2 linked regions of the Salinivibrio kushneri genome follow. The main gene of each other region encodes a partner of the protein of the gene in region 2 in a complex. Links are inferred from orthologs where the notes say so. Each region holds a gene or a part of one and is shown on either strand. Other genes may lie near its edges.

Region 1 (7,815 bases), 820 kb from region 2 along the record:
TCTGCTTGATTGGGCGAGGTAACGCGACGCGTTACCTCTTTTTTTCTTCACCTTTTTATCCCACTTCCCTGATTTGCTCACACTTTACGGCTCCAACAAATACCTTGTCGCTCACGCATCAGGTAAACTAGGCGGCATTGATTTTTTCTCAGGAAACTAAGCGATGACCCAAAACGTTTCAGATCAGCATTCACAACGTATCGTAGCGATTGGTGGCGGACATGGTCTGGGGCGCGTCTTATCGGCATTGGGAGCCTATGGCGAGCAGGTAACAGGCATTGTCACCACAACCGACAACGGTGGGTCAACTGGCCGTATCCGTGCCTGCCAAGGTGGAATAGCTTGGGGCGACATTCGTAACTGCCTCAACCAATTAATCACCGAGCCCTCGGTCGGCTCCATGCTGTTTGAATATCGCTTTAAAGGGAAAGGTGAGTTGAACGGGCATAATTTGGGCAACCTGATCCTTACCGCACTGGATAACCTCTCAGTCCGTCCGCTTGAAGCTATCCAACTTATTCGCGATCTGTTAGATATCCGTCCCAATTTGCTACCGATGTCTGAGCATCCTGCTGAGCTTGCCGCGTTAACGCCAGAGGGTGAGACAGTGTCGGGAGAAACACATATTGATGAGCTAAGCGCTCCCCCGACACGTCTCTTTTTGTCCCCAACCGTCCCCGCGACCCGCGAGGCCATTGAGGCTATCGAGCAGGCTGACTTGATTTTGCTCGGCCCTGGCAGTTTTTTAACCAGCGTGATGCCGCCACTACTGGTTCCCGAACTCGGCCGTGCGTTAAAACATACGCAGGCCAAACTGGCGTTTATTAGAAACCTTGGCAAGGAAATCGGGCCGGCGGGTGACATGTCATTAGCCACTATGCTTGCTTGGTGTGAGCGCGCGATGGGTGGCCAAACCATCGATATGGTCATTGGTGAGCAACATGCATCGCAGCTCGCTACACGTTACCAACAAAAAGAGGCCAGTTTGGCCTCCTCAAATCATCATTGGCGTCATGACAGGGATAAACTACGTCAAGCTGTTGATGAAATTTTGCTCGACGGCCATTTCTCGGTAGGTAGAAGCCGTCCCTCGTAACATCTCGGTCAGCTCATCAAGGTGATGTGTCATCCAATCTTGTTGGCCTTGTTTCACCCGTGATTCACACTCACGCGCCATCTCGGCCAGATCATCCGCACCAAAACTGGCTGCACTGCTTTTTATCGCATGGCTGATCTCACGAACTTGCTCTATCGACGGAGAACCAGACAATTGAGAATGGTATTGGGATAGCTCGTCGCTAAATACAGTGAGCAAAACCGTCACCGTATCCTCGCCTACTTCTGATTTCAGTCGACGTAATGTTTCAGTATTTACTGTGGTGGCCATACATCCATTCCTATCATTCATGCGCCGCAGATTTTTGCCAAGCTTGTAGTTTTCGATACAAGGTTGAAGGGCTAACTTCAAGCAACCCCGCTGCTTGCGGGATATTGCCATTACACACGTCGATCGCGACTTCAATAGCACGTTTTTCCGTTTTCCATAATGGTTCTATATCGGCTTTCATCACCACTGGTGATGATGGCTTGACCGGCTCGAGAGTGGCTGACCCGCTGTTCACCGCTTCCGATCGCGTGTTATCTCCTGTAGATGCAATTTCAGCACCAGAACCGCGAGCGACTGGCGATGGTAGCATCTCTTTGCTGACTTCTTCACCGTTATGCAACACCACAATGTTACGGATCACATTTTGCAGCTGCCGAACATTACCGGGCCAGTCGTAGCGAAGTAGCTGAGTAGTCACTTCATCACTAAAACGACAAAAATCTTTGCCTTCTTCCGCGGAAAATAGCGCGAGCAAGGCATTGGCAATGGCGATCACATCGTCTCCACGCTCTCTTAAAGGGGGCAACTCGAGTGGTATGACATGCAATCGGTAGTAGAGATCTTCCCGAAATTTCCCTTGTTGTACTTGGAGCCAAGGGTCGCGATTGGTAGCACAGACAAATCGGACATCCACCGACTTAACTTGCGAGGAGCCGACCTTTTGAAAACTCCCCGTTTGAATGAAACGTAGCAGTTTGGATTGCAAATCCATATCCATTTCGCAAATTTCATCCAAAAACAGGGTGCCGCCATTGGCCATCTCAGCTGCACCTTCACGCTCAGACGCAGCGCCAGTAAAGGCCCCTTTCACATGGCCAAATAACTCGCTTTCAATCAGGTCTTTAGGAATCGCTGCGCAATTAAGTGCAATAATCGGCTTGTTACTTCGTGTACTAGCAGCATGAATAGCTTCTGCGCACACCTCTTTACCGGTTCCGCTTTCACCTGTAATAAATACCGTGGCTTTACTGGGCGCAGCCGATTCGATCACACGGTATACCGCCTGCATCGGCAGACTACGACCAATAAACCCGTGATATTCACTTTCCTGTTTGGTCGCCTTCCCCGGATGACTCGGTTTGGGCTTGAGCGACTTATTGACCGTGACACGTAACTGGTCAGCTTCACAAGGCTTGATTAAAAAGTCATTAGCACCATGGCGCATGGCATCAACAGCGGCATCAATGGAGCCATGAGCAGTCATGATAATCACAGGTAAGTTGGGCGCGACCGCTCGCACTTTGGCAAGCACATCGATGCCCGACATATCCGGCAGGCGTAAATCTAAGATCATCAGTGCTAACTGATCGCCTTCTTGCTCGAAAAAAGCCATCGCATCCTGCCCTGTCCCTACAATGGTGACATCCACATCTAAGGGGTTAAGGTAGGATTTATATAACGCCGCAACCGACGCAGTGTCTTCCACCATCAATATTCGTTTACTGGGTGATAGAGCTGGCATGTATCCTCCAAGAATCGCATCGCGGCGTGTAGCGTTAACTCACTCAGTTGCACGAGCGTATGCGAAATGCGTTGCATTATGCAATTTTGCAACCATTGTAGCTGGGCTGGTCCGTTAAAACCACACGTTTTGTCGATGTAATCACTATCTTTTATTTTTGGCACGCCAAATGCATCTATTCCAGTGACCCTCAGGGGTCACCTAGCCAACTGACGTTGTTTGTGAGTTTTCACTCACTGAAACACTGTAGCCAACCTGTCATTTAGGTTGGCTTTTTTTTTACCTTAAAGCGGTGATTTTTCACCCCATTAACTGTTAACAATAAATTGCTCACGCAGTGCTTGTAACTGATCGCGCAATTGTGCCGCGGTTTCAAACTCAAGGTTCTGGGCCGCCTCAAACATCTGACTTTCTAGTTTTTTGATTTCAGCATCAATTTGTTGTGGTGACTTCAACGCATAGTCCGCATCAGGCTCAGCAACGGCACGCAACGACTTGGCTGCTGGTTTTGCGGTTTTACCCCGTTTACCCGTGCCTATCTCCATCACGTCCATCACTTTCTTGTTCAATTTCTGTGGCGTGATGCCATGCGCCTCATTATGTGCAATTTGCTTCGCCCGGCGTCGCTCCGTTTCATCAATGGCGCGTTTCATCGACTTGGTGATCGAATCGCCATACAAAATCGCTTTACCGTGAAGGTTACGCGCTGCACGGCCAATGGTTTGAATCAATGAACGTTCAGAGCGCAAAAAGCCCTCTTTATCCGCATCCAAAATCGCAACCAAAGACACCTCCGGCATATCTAACCCTTCACGAAGTAAGTTAATCCCGACTAAGACATCAAACTCACCAAGACGGAGATCCCGAATAATTTCCATGCGTTCCACCGTATCAATATCGGAGTGAAGGTAACGCACTCGCACATCATGCTCTTGCATGTATTCGGTTAAGTCTTCGGCCATGCGCTTGGTCAAGGTCGTCACCAGCACGCGTTCGTCTCGCTCTCGACGCGCGCGCACTTCGGAGAGTAAATCATCAACTTGGGTCGCAACGGGACGCACTTCTATCTCCGGGTCGATAAGACCCGTCGGACGCACCACTTGATCAATGATATCCGACCCTGATTTCTCAGCCTCATAATTACCCGGTGTGGCAGAAACATACACGGTTTGTGGCGCGAGTGCTTCAAACTCATCAAATTTTAGCGGCCGGTTATCCAACGCTGAAGGCAACCGAAACCCGTAGTCCACCAAGGTCTCTTTACGCGAGCGATCGCCTTTGTACATGGCACCAATTTGCGACACAGTGACGTGTGACTCATCGATGATCAACAACCCATCAGCGGGTAAATAGTCAAACAAGGTTGGTGGTGGTTCGCCTTCTGCTCGACCACTCAAATAACGCGAGTAGTTTTCGATACCCGAGCAATAGCCCAACTCATTCATCATCTCAATATCAAACTGCGTTCGCTGTGTGATGCGCTGCTCTTCCAGCAGTTTGTTATGCTCCAGCAGTGTTTTTTTACGTGCCGATAGCTCCATTTTTATCTGCTCGACCGCTTCGAGAATACGCTCTCGTGGGGTGACATAGTGCGTTTTAGGATAGATGGTGCAACGGGGCATGTCTTTGACACTCACCTGCCCCGTTAAGGGATCAAACACGCTAATGGTTTCCACCTCGTCGTCAAACAGCTCCACCCGTATGGCATCTTTGTCCGATTCGGCCGGAAAGATATCGATGACTTCACCGCGAACGCGAAACGTTCCGCGCTCAAAGGCCATATCATTGCGGGTGTACTGTAATTCAGCGAGACGTTGCAAAATGGTACGCTGGTCGAGCAAGTCACCACGACGGATGTGAAGCATCATTTTTAAATATGAATCGGGGTCGCCCAAGCCATATATGGCAGAGACAGAGGCCACAATCACCACATCACGGCGTTCCATCAACGCCTTGGTCGCCGACAAGCGCATCTGCTCGACATGATCATTTATCGATGCATCTTTTTCTATGAAGGTATCCGTCGACGGAACATACGCCTCTGGTTGATAATAATCGTAGTAAGAAACGAAATACTCTACCGCGTTGTCAGGAAAAAACTCGCGCATTTCCCCATAGAGCTGAGCAGCCAAGGTTTTATTAGGTGCCAATATCATCGTCGGGCGATCGAGCTCAGCAATGACATTAGCCATTGTGAACGTTTTCCCCGACCCTGTTACCCCCAGCAACGTTTGATGGGCAAGGCCGGCCTCTAACCCTTCACACAGACGATGGATGGCCTCAGGCTGATCGCCTGATGGCTTAAAAGCAGAATGCAGCGTAAATGTTTTACTCATGAAACTATCCTGTTTGGGGCTGACCACGATGTCCAGCATGGGGCGCTAAAGCGAAACATCTATTGTCCTGACTCGCCCTACGGAGTCAACGATTGCGGTTAACTACTGACAAACCACCAATTGCGATCTTTTTCGTCTTGAGTGCTTGATCTCATGAGGGTGTCTAGGTAACCTATCGTTCCTCTTTTGGCATGCAGTCAATGCATCCAGCCTCTCTAAGCGAAGACAAAGCGCTAAGTAACTATAGTGCTATAAAGATAAAGCCTCTGAATCATGCGTTTTCGCGCACATTTCTACTGAACATTTTCCCTTATGACTGTTTTATCCCCGATACTCAAGGGTTGAACAAATAGCGACCTGTGCATAATCCACGATCGATTTTTTTTCAAACTTATTGCGTTAAAAAAAGCACACCCACTAAAAATCAACACCTTACAGCTATCTCCCTACCTACCATGGCTGCATCAAGCTTGTATAAAATCAGTCATATAGTTAGTTGATCAAGATCCACACACATGGTTATCCACAGAATCTGTGGGTAACCGCTGAGAGCCCTTTCAGAATCGGCTGTGTAAAAAGTCAAGACAAAACTAGCCTCTATGCTCAATCAATCGCCACTATGATGTTTTTATCATCGTCGCTGGCTAGCTTTTCAGCAGTCGATTGAAAAGACAGATTTTATTGCTTCTCATGAGTTGACACCTTTCGAGGTGCTCGCTAACATTCGCCCCGTTCTCAAGGCAATTCCCCCTTAGTTCAGTTGGTAGAACGGCGGACTGTTAATCCGTATGTCGCAGGTTCGAATCCCGCAGGGGGAGCCACTATCTTGAGATAAGATAGACATCGCAAAAGTGAGCACCCGTTCTGCTACGCAGAATATGTCGCAGGACTAGGCGTCCCCGTCTAATCCCGCAGGGGGAGCCACTATCTTGAGACACCACAGAGCACAATAGCAATACAATTCCCCCATAGTTCAGTTGGTAGAACGGCGGACTGTTAATCCGTATGTCACTGGTTCGAGTCCAGTTGGGGGAGCCAAATTTATGTCCGATGGCAAATTTAGTTCTTCAGACTAATCGTTCTGCAATGCGGAATATGTCACTGGGCTGGGCGCCCCCGTTGAGTCCAGTTGGGGGAGCCAAATTTATGTCTCTCTTCTCCTTGACCTGTCCCACGCTTTTCATTACCTCATTACACACTCTTACCGTGATCGCACACGCTACGCTGCCACTACCCTTAGAATGAGGTACGTGAGTAAAGCGTCACTAACAGCTTACAGCGAACCAAGCAAAAACCCTGCTTGATGGCGGTTGTTATAGCCGCCTCAAAGGTCGATAATAGGCAGATCACAAAAACATTAAATGATTAAACAGCATGGCTGAGTATTTGTTGCTACTGGTGGGCACGGTATTGGTCAATAACTTCGTACTGGTGGAGTTTTTGGGCCTGTGTCCATTCATGGGCGTATCAAAAAAACTGGAAACAGCAATTGGGATGGGGCTTGCCACAACCTTCGTGTTGACCTTGGCATCAGTGAGCTCGTATCTGGTTGAAACCTATATTCTTATCCCACTTGATCTCGGATACCTCCGCACACTGAGCTTTATCTTGGTGATTGCCGTGGTGGTGCAGTTCACGGAAATGGTGGTGCATAAAACCAGTCCAACACTGCACCGACTACTGGGCGTATTCTTACCTTTGATTACCTCAAACTGTGCGGTACTTGGGGTGGCCTTGCTCAATGTGAAACAACAGCACAGCTTTATCGAATCGATTATTTACGGTTTTGGGGCGGCCTGTGGTTTCTCGCTGGTGCTGGTTTTATTCGCTGCAATGCGCGAGCGCATTGCAGCCGCTGACGTACCCGCGCCTTTCAAAGGCGCGTCAGTGGCAATGATTACCGCTGGATTAATGTCGCTCGCCTTTATGGGCTTTACAGGACTGGTGACTTTATCATGAGTGGAATAGTGATAGCGGTGGTCGTGCTTGCCGCGCTTGCCGCCATATTCGGTGCAATCCTAGGTTTTGCCTCGATTCGCTTCAAAGTGGAGGCGGATCCTATTGTCGATCAAATTGATGCCATTCTGCCGCAAACGCAATGTGGCCAGTGCGGTTACCCTGGCTGTCGCCCCTATGCCGAAGCCATTGCCAATGGCGATGAGATTAACAAATGTCCGCCAGGTGGCCAGCAAACCATTGAAAATCTGGCAGATCTCATGGGCGTAGAAGCCACCGAACTTGCTCATGATGAGGAAAAAAGCATTAAGACAGTCGCCTTCATCCACGAGGAAGATTGTATTGGCTGTACCAAATGCATCCAAGCCTGTCCGGTCGATGCGATTGTGGGTAGCACCAAAGCCATGCATACCGTGATCGAACAAGATTGTACCGGGTGTGATTTATGTGTCGCCCCCTGCCCGACCGACTGTATTGAAATGATCCCCGTTCAAGACACGCCTGAGACTTGGAAATGGCAACTTGAACAAATTCCCGTTGTAGATGTAACCGAGCGTCAGGGAGCACGAGCCTGATGGAAAGCCTGATAGAACAAATCAAACATGGTCAAATATGGGATTTTCATGGGGGGATTCATCCGCCTGAGCACAAAACCCAATCTAATCAGGGGGAAG
Region 2 (7,878 bases):
CGTCAGCTTACGGGTGTATGCGCCTATCGACGGGCTGCAGAGCATCTCACGTCAGGCGGTGGATCAATTAAAGAGTCATCATTTTGCCGGACGTCGTTGTTATCTCGGACGCTTGCGCCGTGTGGATGCGGAAGCGGTGATGGCAACGCCACCGGAGCTAGGCTCTTTTGCGCTGATACCGATTAAAGGGGAAGGCAAAGAGTGGGGACTGTTGAGCTTTGCGAGCGCAGATGGCGGGCACTTTCAGCCAGAAATGGACACCCTTTTTATCGAACAGCTGGCGGCACACTTGGCCATCTTATGTAGCCAGTGGACGAACAAGGGTGAGCGTCAGTGACAGCGGTAACGTCTGACCAAGCGGCTCCCCGTTCACTGACGGTCCCTCTTGATCGCTTTTATCAATATCAACTCAGCGAACGGGGCCTCAGTGCCCATACGCAACGTAATTATCAGCGCCAGTTAGATAAGATTGTCGACTTTCTGAGCGCGCGGGGCATCGCTTATTGGCAAGATGTAGATGCCGACTGGGTGCGACAAATTTCGAGCCAAGCCAAACGCGATGGCCTCAAACCGGGCAGTATTGCGTTGCGGCTGTCCGCACTGCGCAGCTTTTTCGACTATCTCGTAAAAACCGAACAGCTTGCCGCCAACCCAGCCAAAGGGGTCGCCGCGCCCAAGCAAGGGCGCCAGTTGCCGAAAAACCTCGATGTGGATGAAATGAATCAGCTGCTCGAGGTGGATCAAGACGACCCGCTGTCGGTACGGGATCGGGCGATGATGGAGCTGATGTATGGCGCAGGGTTGCGTTTAGCCGAGCTGGTGGATCTCAACGTGCGTGATGTCTCGGTACGTAAAGGGGATTTGCGTGTCACCGGTAAAGGGGAAAAGGAGCGTATCGTGCCTTTTTCCGGCATGGCGAAAACCTGGGTGATGAACTGGCTAAAAGTGCGCAACCAGCTCCTCAAAGGGCCAGAAGAAGCGCTATTTATCTCTAAACTGGGCCAGCGAATTTCGCACCGTAGCGTGCAAAAACGTATGGCGGAGTGGGGACAAAAGCAGGCGGTGAACAGCCATATTAATCCTCACAAACTGCGCCACAGCTTTGCCACTCACATGCTGGAATCGTCTGGGGATTTGCGGGCGGTGCAAGAGCTGCTTGGCCATGCCGATTTAAGCACCACACAAATTTATACCCACTTGGATTTTCAACACTTGGCGAAAGTGTATGACGCGGCGCATCCCCGCGCCCGCAGCACAGAGGCTCGTAAACCCAGCGCAGGCAAAAAAAACAACTCGGAGTCGTGATATGAAATTTTATCGTCGCTTAAACGCGTTTGATGCGGTGAGTTTTGACTTGGATGATACCTTGTACGATAACTGGCCGGTGATCGCACGCGCGGAGGCGGCGCTAAGCGACTATTTGAGTGAGCACTGCCCACCGCTCGCCGCGCTTGATAAAGCCACCCTTGCGGGATTTCGTCGCCAAGCCCGTGATGAGAACCCTGCCCAACGCTTTGATGTTACCGCGATGCGGGTTGCCCAGCTGACGCTTGCCGGTGAACATGTGGGTTTAACTGCGGAGAAGGCGCGTGCACAAGCTCAAGCGGCGACGACCTTCTTTTGCGGATATCGCAGTGACTTTACTCCGCCGGCGCAAAGTGTGGCTTACTTAAAAGCTTGGTCCGAGAAACTGCCATTGGTGGCCATCACTAACGGTAATGTCGACACCGATGCGATTGGCCTGACGCCGTTTTTCCAGCATATTTTCCGTGCCGGTGAACACGGTGCGGCCAAGCCGAACCCGGAGATGTTTGATAAGGCGGCGCAGGCCTTGGGCATCGCCCCGGCGCGCATTTTACATGTGGGCGATCACTTAAGTTCGGATGTGGCTGGCGCGCGCCAAGTGGGCATGCAAGCCTGTTGGATCCGCCCAGAGCGCCAATCTCCGATGATGCGCAAAGGACGCACCTTACCGGATGTGGCGATCGACGATTTATCTGAGCTCGATACCCTTATTCAGCAGTGGCACCGCTAATCGGTGCCGCTTTGTTTGCGGGCTAGCCAGTTATCGAGGTTAAGCCAACCCGGCCCCCACACACTGACCACCAATAAGATCACGCCCCACATAATGTGGTCATCATAGCCACGCTCCCATAGCAGTGGGTAGGAAGCGACCGCGACAATGTTGAACACAAATAACGCCAAGGTCATGGGACGCGCGAGCAGGCCCAAAGCAACAAATACCGGCAAAATCAGCTCCGCCGTGGTCCCTAAATATGCGGCCAGCTGCCACGGCAGCAACGGAACCTGATACTCATACTCGAACAGGTATAGGGTGCTGTCCCAATTTTGGTATTTGATTAGCCCAGATTGAAAAAAAATCCATGCCACATAGACGCGGCCCACCAGAAGAAGTAGCGGTTGCAGTGGGGTAAGCGCGCGGGTGAAGGTGTGATTGATTATGGTTAGCCACATGGCTTACTCCTTAGCATTGCAGGCAGTCGTTGGGGTGGTAAACGCGTTCATGGCCGCGAGCTCAGACACACACGCCAGTTGCACTTCTGACAGGTCGCCTAATGGTGTGTGGGGGCAGGTTTTGAGCACACTGACATGATGGGTATTGAGCGTGTACCAATGCACCTTGTCTTGGTGAGCAACCAATAACAAAGATTGCGGCTTCTCGACCACCAAGCCTTCGAACTGCTCGGTGGCGATCGCTTGCCATACGTCACTGACCGCGTAGTCGCTTTCAAATAAACGGGCTTGCTGGTTGAGCGGTAAACAAACTTGCGTTTGTTGCTCAGGGCTTAGCAACGCGAGCGCGCTGCCTTCAAACGCCGGAGAGGGAGGGGCGAGGGTGAGTACCACTTGTGCCCACTCAAAACGGGCCAGCTCGGCGCAACACGGCACGGGCTCGATAATATTGGGTAGGGCGCGCAAGGTCGCATCGAACTGTGCGCCATAGTCTTCCATCACCCCAGTTTGCGGGGGATGCATCATCGCATGATGACGCGCTACCGCATCAAAACACGCCTCACCTAATAGTGCACAGGTCTTGGGATACACGCATTTTAAGGTGTCAGTGAGGGTGACCACATAATGGTTGCGATAAATCTGCAATCGCTTGTCAGCGGCAACACGACCGTCTTTTATCGGCAGCGGTTGTGGATCATCTCGCAATGTATCAGCAAAGGCCTGCTGCAGGGTTGCCAGCGTCATACCGCCTCCTTGTGTCGAGCCAGTCGGTGGCGGGCTTTGGCCGCTTCTGCTAACAATCGCTCGGGCGCGGGCAAGTCGCTATCCCACTCAATGAGGGTGTGGCGAGGGCCGTGGCGGTCAATCCACTGTTGATAGAGCGTCCACACCGCCTCGCTAACCGGTTGGTTATGGGTGTCTATCCAAATTTCTCCTGCGGGGGTGTGTTTGACGGTAAACCCAGCAAGGTGAATTTCTTTCACCGCATGGGCGGGAATCGCGTCAAGGTAGGTACTGGCGCTAAAATCATGGTTAAACGCGCTGACATGAACGTTATTTAAATCGAGCAGCAAATCGCAGCCCGTGCGAGCGTGCACTTCGGCGATAAATTCCCATTCGTGGTAGTCACCCTGAGCAAAACATAAATAGCTCGATGGGTTCTCAATCAGTAGGGGGCGCTGTAGCGCATCTTGAACCTGTTGCACATTGGCGCAAAATACTCGCAACGCTTGCTCGGTGTAAGGGAGGGGGAGTAAATCGTGAAAGTGTTGCCCGTCTATCCGGCTCCAACTTAAATGGTCAGACACAAACAGTGGCTCGACGTGTTTGACCAGTGTACACAGTTTGTCTAAATGGGCCCGATCAAGCGGCTCGTCGCTCCCCAGCGATAATCCCACGCCATGACAGCTGATGGCGTAATCCTCACGTAATCGCATCAGGGTTGAAAAAGCAGGACGGTGAGGGCGGAAATAGTTTTCACTGTGAATTTCTAGCCAGCCAAGCTTTGGGCGATATTGGTCGAAGTAGGCGAGATGGGGTTGTCTGAGCCCCACGCCGGTCAAAACGGTTGCCTCATCCATGGTCGCTCCTTGTGATCAAGTGACAAAGCCCGGGACAAGCCCGGGCGCGCCATATCAGGATGACGAGGTACTGCCGCCGGCTAAGCGATCGCACAAGCCTTTTGGTACCATCACAAACGCATCTTTTTGGCCGTCTTCGGTGGAGGTGCCCGCGCAGGAGCTGGTATTGGTGGCGCAGTCATTTTGTCCGGCTTTGGCGACGCCATAGCATTTTTCTTTTTCTGCCGCGTGGGCCGGTGCGCTAGTGAGTGTGGTCGCGCCTACAGCCAGTAATCCTGTCACAGCAGCGGCAACCGCTAGGTTAGTGTGTTTCATCATGCTTCCTCTTCTTGTTCCGTATTGGTGTTATCAGCCCACTGATTCGTGGTGGGCATATAAACCAAGATAGGAAAACACTGCGCAATCTTTCACCACTAAAGCGGTTTTTTTGCATGGTGAGGGCTAACTTGCTGAATGTTTGTTTAAAAAAGTTGCGTCGGGATCGGGCGCGCAATTTAGTGGCGAGCTGGTATAATCGCTAACCAGTGTATAAATACCCAGTAAAATGGCAGGTGGCGATGGACGTATCAACTCTTCTTGACGGACTCAACGACAAACAGCGTGAAGCCGTGGCCGCGCCGCTCGGCAACCATTTGGTGCTGGCAGGTGCTGGCAGTGGTAAAACCCGAGTGCTGGTTCATCGTATGGCTTGGCTAATGCGGGTGGAAGAGGCGTCGCCGTTCTCGGTGATGGCGGTAACCTTCACCAACAAAGCGGCAGCGGAAATGCGCGGCCGTATCGAGCAATTGATGCAAGGCACCGCCTCTGGCATGTGGTGCGGCACCTTCCACGGCATTTGCCATCGTATTCTCCGTGCCCACTATTTAGACGCCAACCTGCCACAAGACTTCCAAATTCTTGATTCAGATGACCAGCAGCGCTTGCTACGCCGGTTAATTAAAGCGCAAAACTTGGATGAAAAACATTGGCCCGCCAAGCAAGCGAGTTGGTACATCAATGGCAAAAAAGACGAAGGCTTGCGTCCCAAGCACATTGATACCCGCCATGATCCGGTTGAAAGCACTTGGCTGCGGATTTATCAGGCTTATCAAGAAGCCTGTGACCGCGCCGGTTTGGTGGATTTTGCCGAGATCTTGCTGCGAACCTTAGAGTTATTGCGCGATAAAGCGGTGATCCGCGAACACTATCAAGCACGTTTCCAGCACATTTTGGTGGATGAGTTCCAAGATACCAACAACATCCAATATGCGTGGCTGCGTATGATGGCCGGCCAACAGGCGCATGTGATGATTGTGGGGGACGACGACCAATCCATTTACGGTTGGCGTGGCGCGAAAGTCGAGAATATTCAGCGTTTTCTGGACGATTTCACCACCCCTCAGACCATTCGTTTGGAGCAAAACTACCGCTCAACCAGTACGATTTTGCAAGCGGCGAACACCCTAATTGAAAACAATGCCGACCGGATGGGCAAAAGCCTGTGGACCGAGGGCAAAGAGGGTGAGCCCATCTCTGTGTATGCCGGTTTTAATGAACTGGATGAAGCGCGTTTTGTGGTCGGTAAAATCAAAACTTGGCAAGACGAAGGCGGCGCACTCACTGATAGCGCGATTTTATACCGCAACAACGCCCAATCTCGGGTGCTGGAAGAAGCCTTAATTCAAGCTGGCTTGCCTTATCGTATTTACGGTGGCATGCGCTTTTTCGAACGTCAGGAAATCAAAGATGCACTGGCGTATTTACGTTTGATGGCCAACCGCAATGACGATGCGGCGTTCGAGCGGGTGGTAAACACGCCCACTCGAGGGATTGGTGATCGCACCCTTGAGACGCTTCGTGGCGCGGCGCGCGATCGCGGCCAAACCTTATGGCACACTGCCGAGCAAATTTTGGCAGAAAAAGCGCTGGCAGGGCGCGCGGCCAATGCATTGGGCCGGTTTATCGAGCTGGTCAATGCGCTAGAAGATGACACCCGTGACATGGCACTGTATCAACAAACCGATGCAGTGATCCGTCACTCCGGCTTGCGCGCCATGTACGAGCAAGAAAAAGGCGAAAAGGCGCAAGCACGCGTTGATAACTTGGAAGAGTTGGTGACCGCCACGCGCCAATTCACGCCGCCAGAAGAGGCGGAAGCGGAAGGCATGACACCACTGTCGGCATTCTTGGCCCACGCCGCCCTTGAGGCCGGTGAAGGCCAAGCGGACGAGTTTGATGATGCGGTCCAATTGATGACCTTGCACAGTGCCAAAGGCCTCGAATTCCCCTTAGTCTTTATGGTCGGGGTGGAAGAGGGCATGTTCCCCAGTCAGATGTCAGCTGAAGAAGCGGGCCGCTTAGAAGAAGAGCGTCGCCTTTGCTATGTCGGCATGACGCGAGCGATGGAAAAACTCTATCTGACCTACGCAGAAATGCGCCGTGTTTACGGCAAAGACATGTTCCATAAGATCTCGCGCTTTATACGTGAGCTGCCCGAGGCCTGCTTGGAAGAAGTGCGTATGCGTGCCAATGTCTCACGCCCTGCTGCAAGCGGTGGTCGTTTTTCCAAAACGCAGACTCAGGAGAACTTTAACCAAACCGGATTTAGTTTGGGTCAGCGGGTTCAACACCCTAAGTTTGGTGAAGGCACCATCATCAACTTTGAAGGCAGTGGCGGACAAAGCCGCGTGCAAGTTGCCTTTAATGGGGAAGGGATTAAGTGGTTGGTGACTCAGTACGCCAAACTGGAAGCGCTTTAATCTCGGCTGCTTAACGCCAAAAAACGTCACATACGCCCAGCCTTGGCTGGGCGTATTGGTATTGACTCGATTGCCTGCATTTTTTCAGCCGCGGCGTTAGCCGAACACGCCGGCTTGCCAAACGACCGCGCCACCTAACAGCAAAAACAACAGCGCACACAGGCCATCGATAACTGGGGCGACCTTGGTGAGCACTTGTTGTACGCGACTGCCTGATAGCAGCCAGGCGAGCGAAGAAAACCAGCCTAATGAGAGTAAGAACACCACCGCCACGGCCATGGCTTTGCCACTGGCAGACATGCTGGCCGGCACCAAGGTACTCATCAACGAAATAAAAAACACCAAAGCTTTAGGGTTGAAAAGGTTGGTCAGTACCCCTTTCCAAAAGGCCTGTTTTTGGCCGTGTACCGCAGGCGCATCATTGGTGGTTTGCGCCGGCGCAGTGGCGGCGAGCAAGCCTTTAATCGCGCTAAGGCCTAAATACATCAGCACACTGCCCCCCGCCACCTGCACCCACATAAAGAGTTGTGGGTGCTGATGCACCAACAGACTGATGCCGGTAATGCTCAGTATTGTGTGCGCCAAAATACTGAGCGATAACCCTAGCGCAATCGCCAAACCAGTAGCACGGCCATAACGGGTCGCATTTTGGAGCACCAAGGCAAAGTCGGGCCCGGGGCTGAGCAGTGCAATCATATGCACCCCCGCCAGTGTGGCGAGAATAGCGAACTCATTCATCCTGATTTTCCTGCTGACAAAGGCGTGGTCTCTATCTTGGCCTCTTGCTGGCGCTTCGCTCGATAGGCATCAAAGCTAAATATCGCCAAGGCGGCCCAAATAAAGGCAAAGGTGGTGGCTTTATCTGGGGTAAAGGGTTCGTCATACAAGCCGACGGCAAGTAAAAACATTAAGCTAGGGCCGATATATTGGAAAAAGCCCAATACCGTTAAGGGTAAGCGAGTGGCAGCACCCGTAAAGCACAGTAAAGGCACCGTGGTGATCAAACCGGCAGCGGCCAGTAGCATATTCAGGTTGATGGGATTATCGAGCAAGTTGGCGCTGGGGGTATCGGCAAACTGCCACAG

What was found. The genes of interacting proteins can lie anywhere in the genome.
Region 1: the proteins of uvrD (region 2) and uvrB are in contact, whole or in part, in a crystal structure (PDB 7EGT), measured with the Thermus thermophilus proteins. The link is inferred for Salinivibrio kushneri from one-to-one orthologs. Residues at the interface, in WP_096412145.1 of Thermus thermophilus: His654, Arg656, Phe657, Gln666, Asp668, Glu669, Lys680, Arg681, Leu682, Ser683, Lys685, Tyr686, Ala687; in WP_096411307.1 of Thermus thermophilus: Glu23, Leu25, Arg26, Asp27, Gly28, Glu29, Arg30, Phe31, Arg55, Glu326, Asp327, Phe328, Glu379, Ser382, Gln383, His398, Gly400, Arg401.

Annotation. Positions count from the first base shown.
Region 1 is NZ_CP114588.1:1,883,862-1,891,676, forward strand. The notes cover bases 2,672-5,574. They hold uvrB (excinuclease ABC subunit UvrB), read right to left. Parts: upstream 5,186-5,574; coding sequence 3,158-5,185; downstream 2,672-3,157. Other genes in these bases: luxO (quorum-sensing sigma-54 dependent transcriptional regulator LuxO), read right to left, coding at 2,672-2,849. Outside these bases: uridine diphosphate-N-acetylglucosamine-binding protein YvcK, read left to right, coding at 164-1,096; N8M53_RS08900 (Hpt domain-containing protein), read right to left, coding at 1,028-1,387; more of luxO, read right to left, coding at 1,401-2,671; electron transport complex subunit RsxA, read left to right, coding at 6,560-7,144; electron transport complex subunit RsxB, read left to right, coding at 7,141-7,716; electron transport complex subunit RsxC, read left to right, coding at 7,716-7,815. UniProt on the Escherichia coli protein: The UvrABC repair system catalyzes the recognition and processing of DNA lesions. A damage recognition complex composed of 2 UvrA and 2 UvrB subunits scans DNA for abnormalities.
Region 2 is NZ_CP114588.1:2,710,309-2,718,186, reverse strand. What follows is about bases 4,237-7,202. They hold uvrD (DNA helicase II), read left to right. Parts: upstream 4,237-4,612; coding sequence 4,613-6,793; downstream 6,794-7,202. Other genes in these bases: N8M53_RS12440 (LysE family translocator), read right to left, coding at 6,890-7,202; N8M53_RS12450 (DUF2282 domain-containing protein), read right to left, coding at 4,237-4,370. In the rest of the region: N8M53_RS12480 (DUF484 family protein), read left to right, coding at 1-337; tyrosine recombinase XerC, read left to right, coding at 334-1,305; N8M53_RS12470 (HAD-IA family hydrolase), read left to right, coding at 1,307-2,035; N8M53_RS12465 (DoxX family protein), read right to left, coding at 2,032-2,475; N8M53_RS12460 (DNA-binding domain-containing protein), read right to left, coding at 2,479-3,219; N8M53_RS12455 (DUF692 domain-containing protein), read right to left, coding at 3,216-4,055; more of N8M53_RS12450, read right to left, coding at 4,110-4,236; more of N8M53_RS12440, read right to left, coding at 7,203-7,531; EamA family transporter RarD, read right to left, coding at 7,528-7,878. UniProt on the Escherichia coli protein: A helicase with DNA-dependent ATPase activity. Unwinds DNA duplexes with 3'-5' polarity. Translocates on single-stranded DNA with 3'-5' polarity. Initiates unwinding more efficiently from a nicked substrate than double-stranded DNA.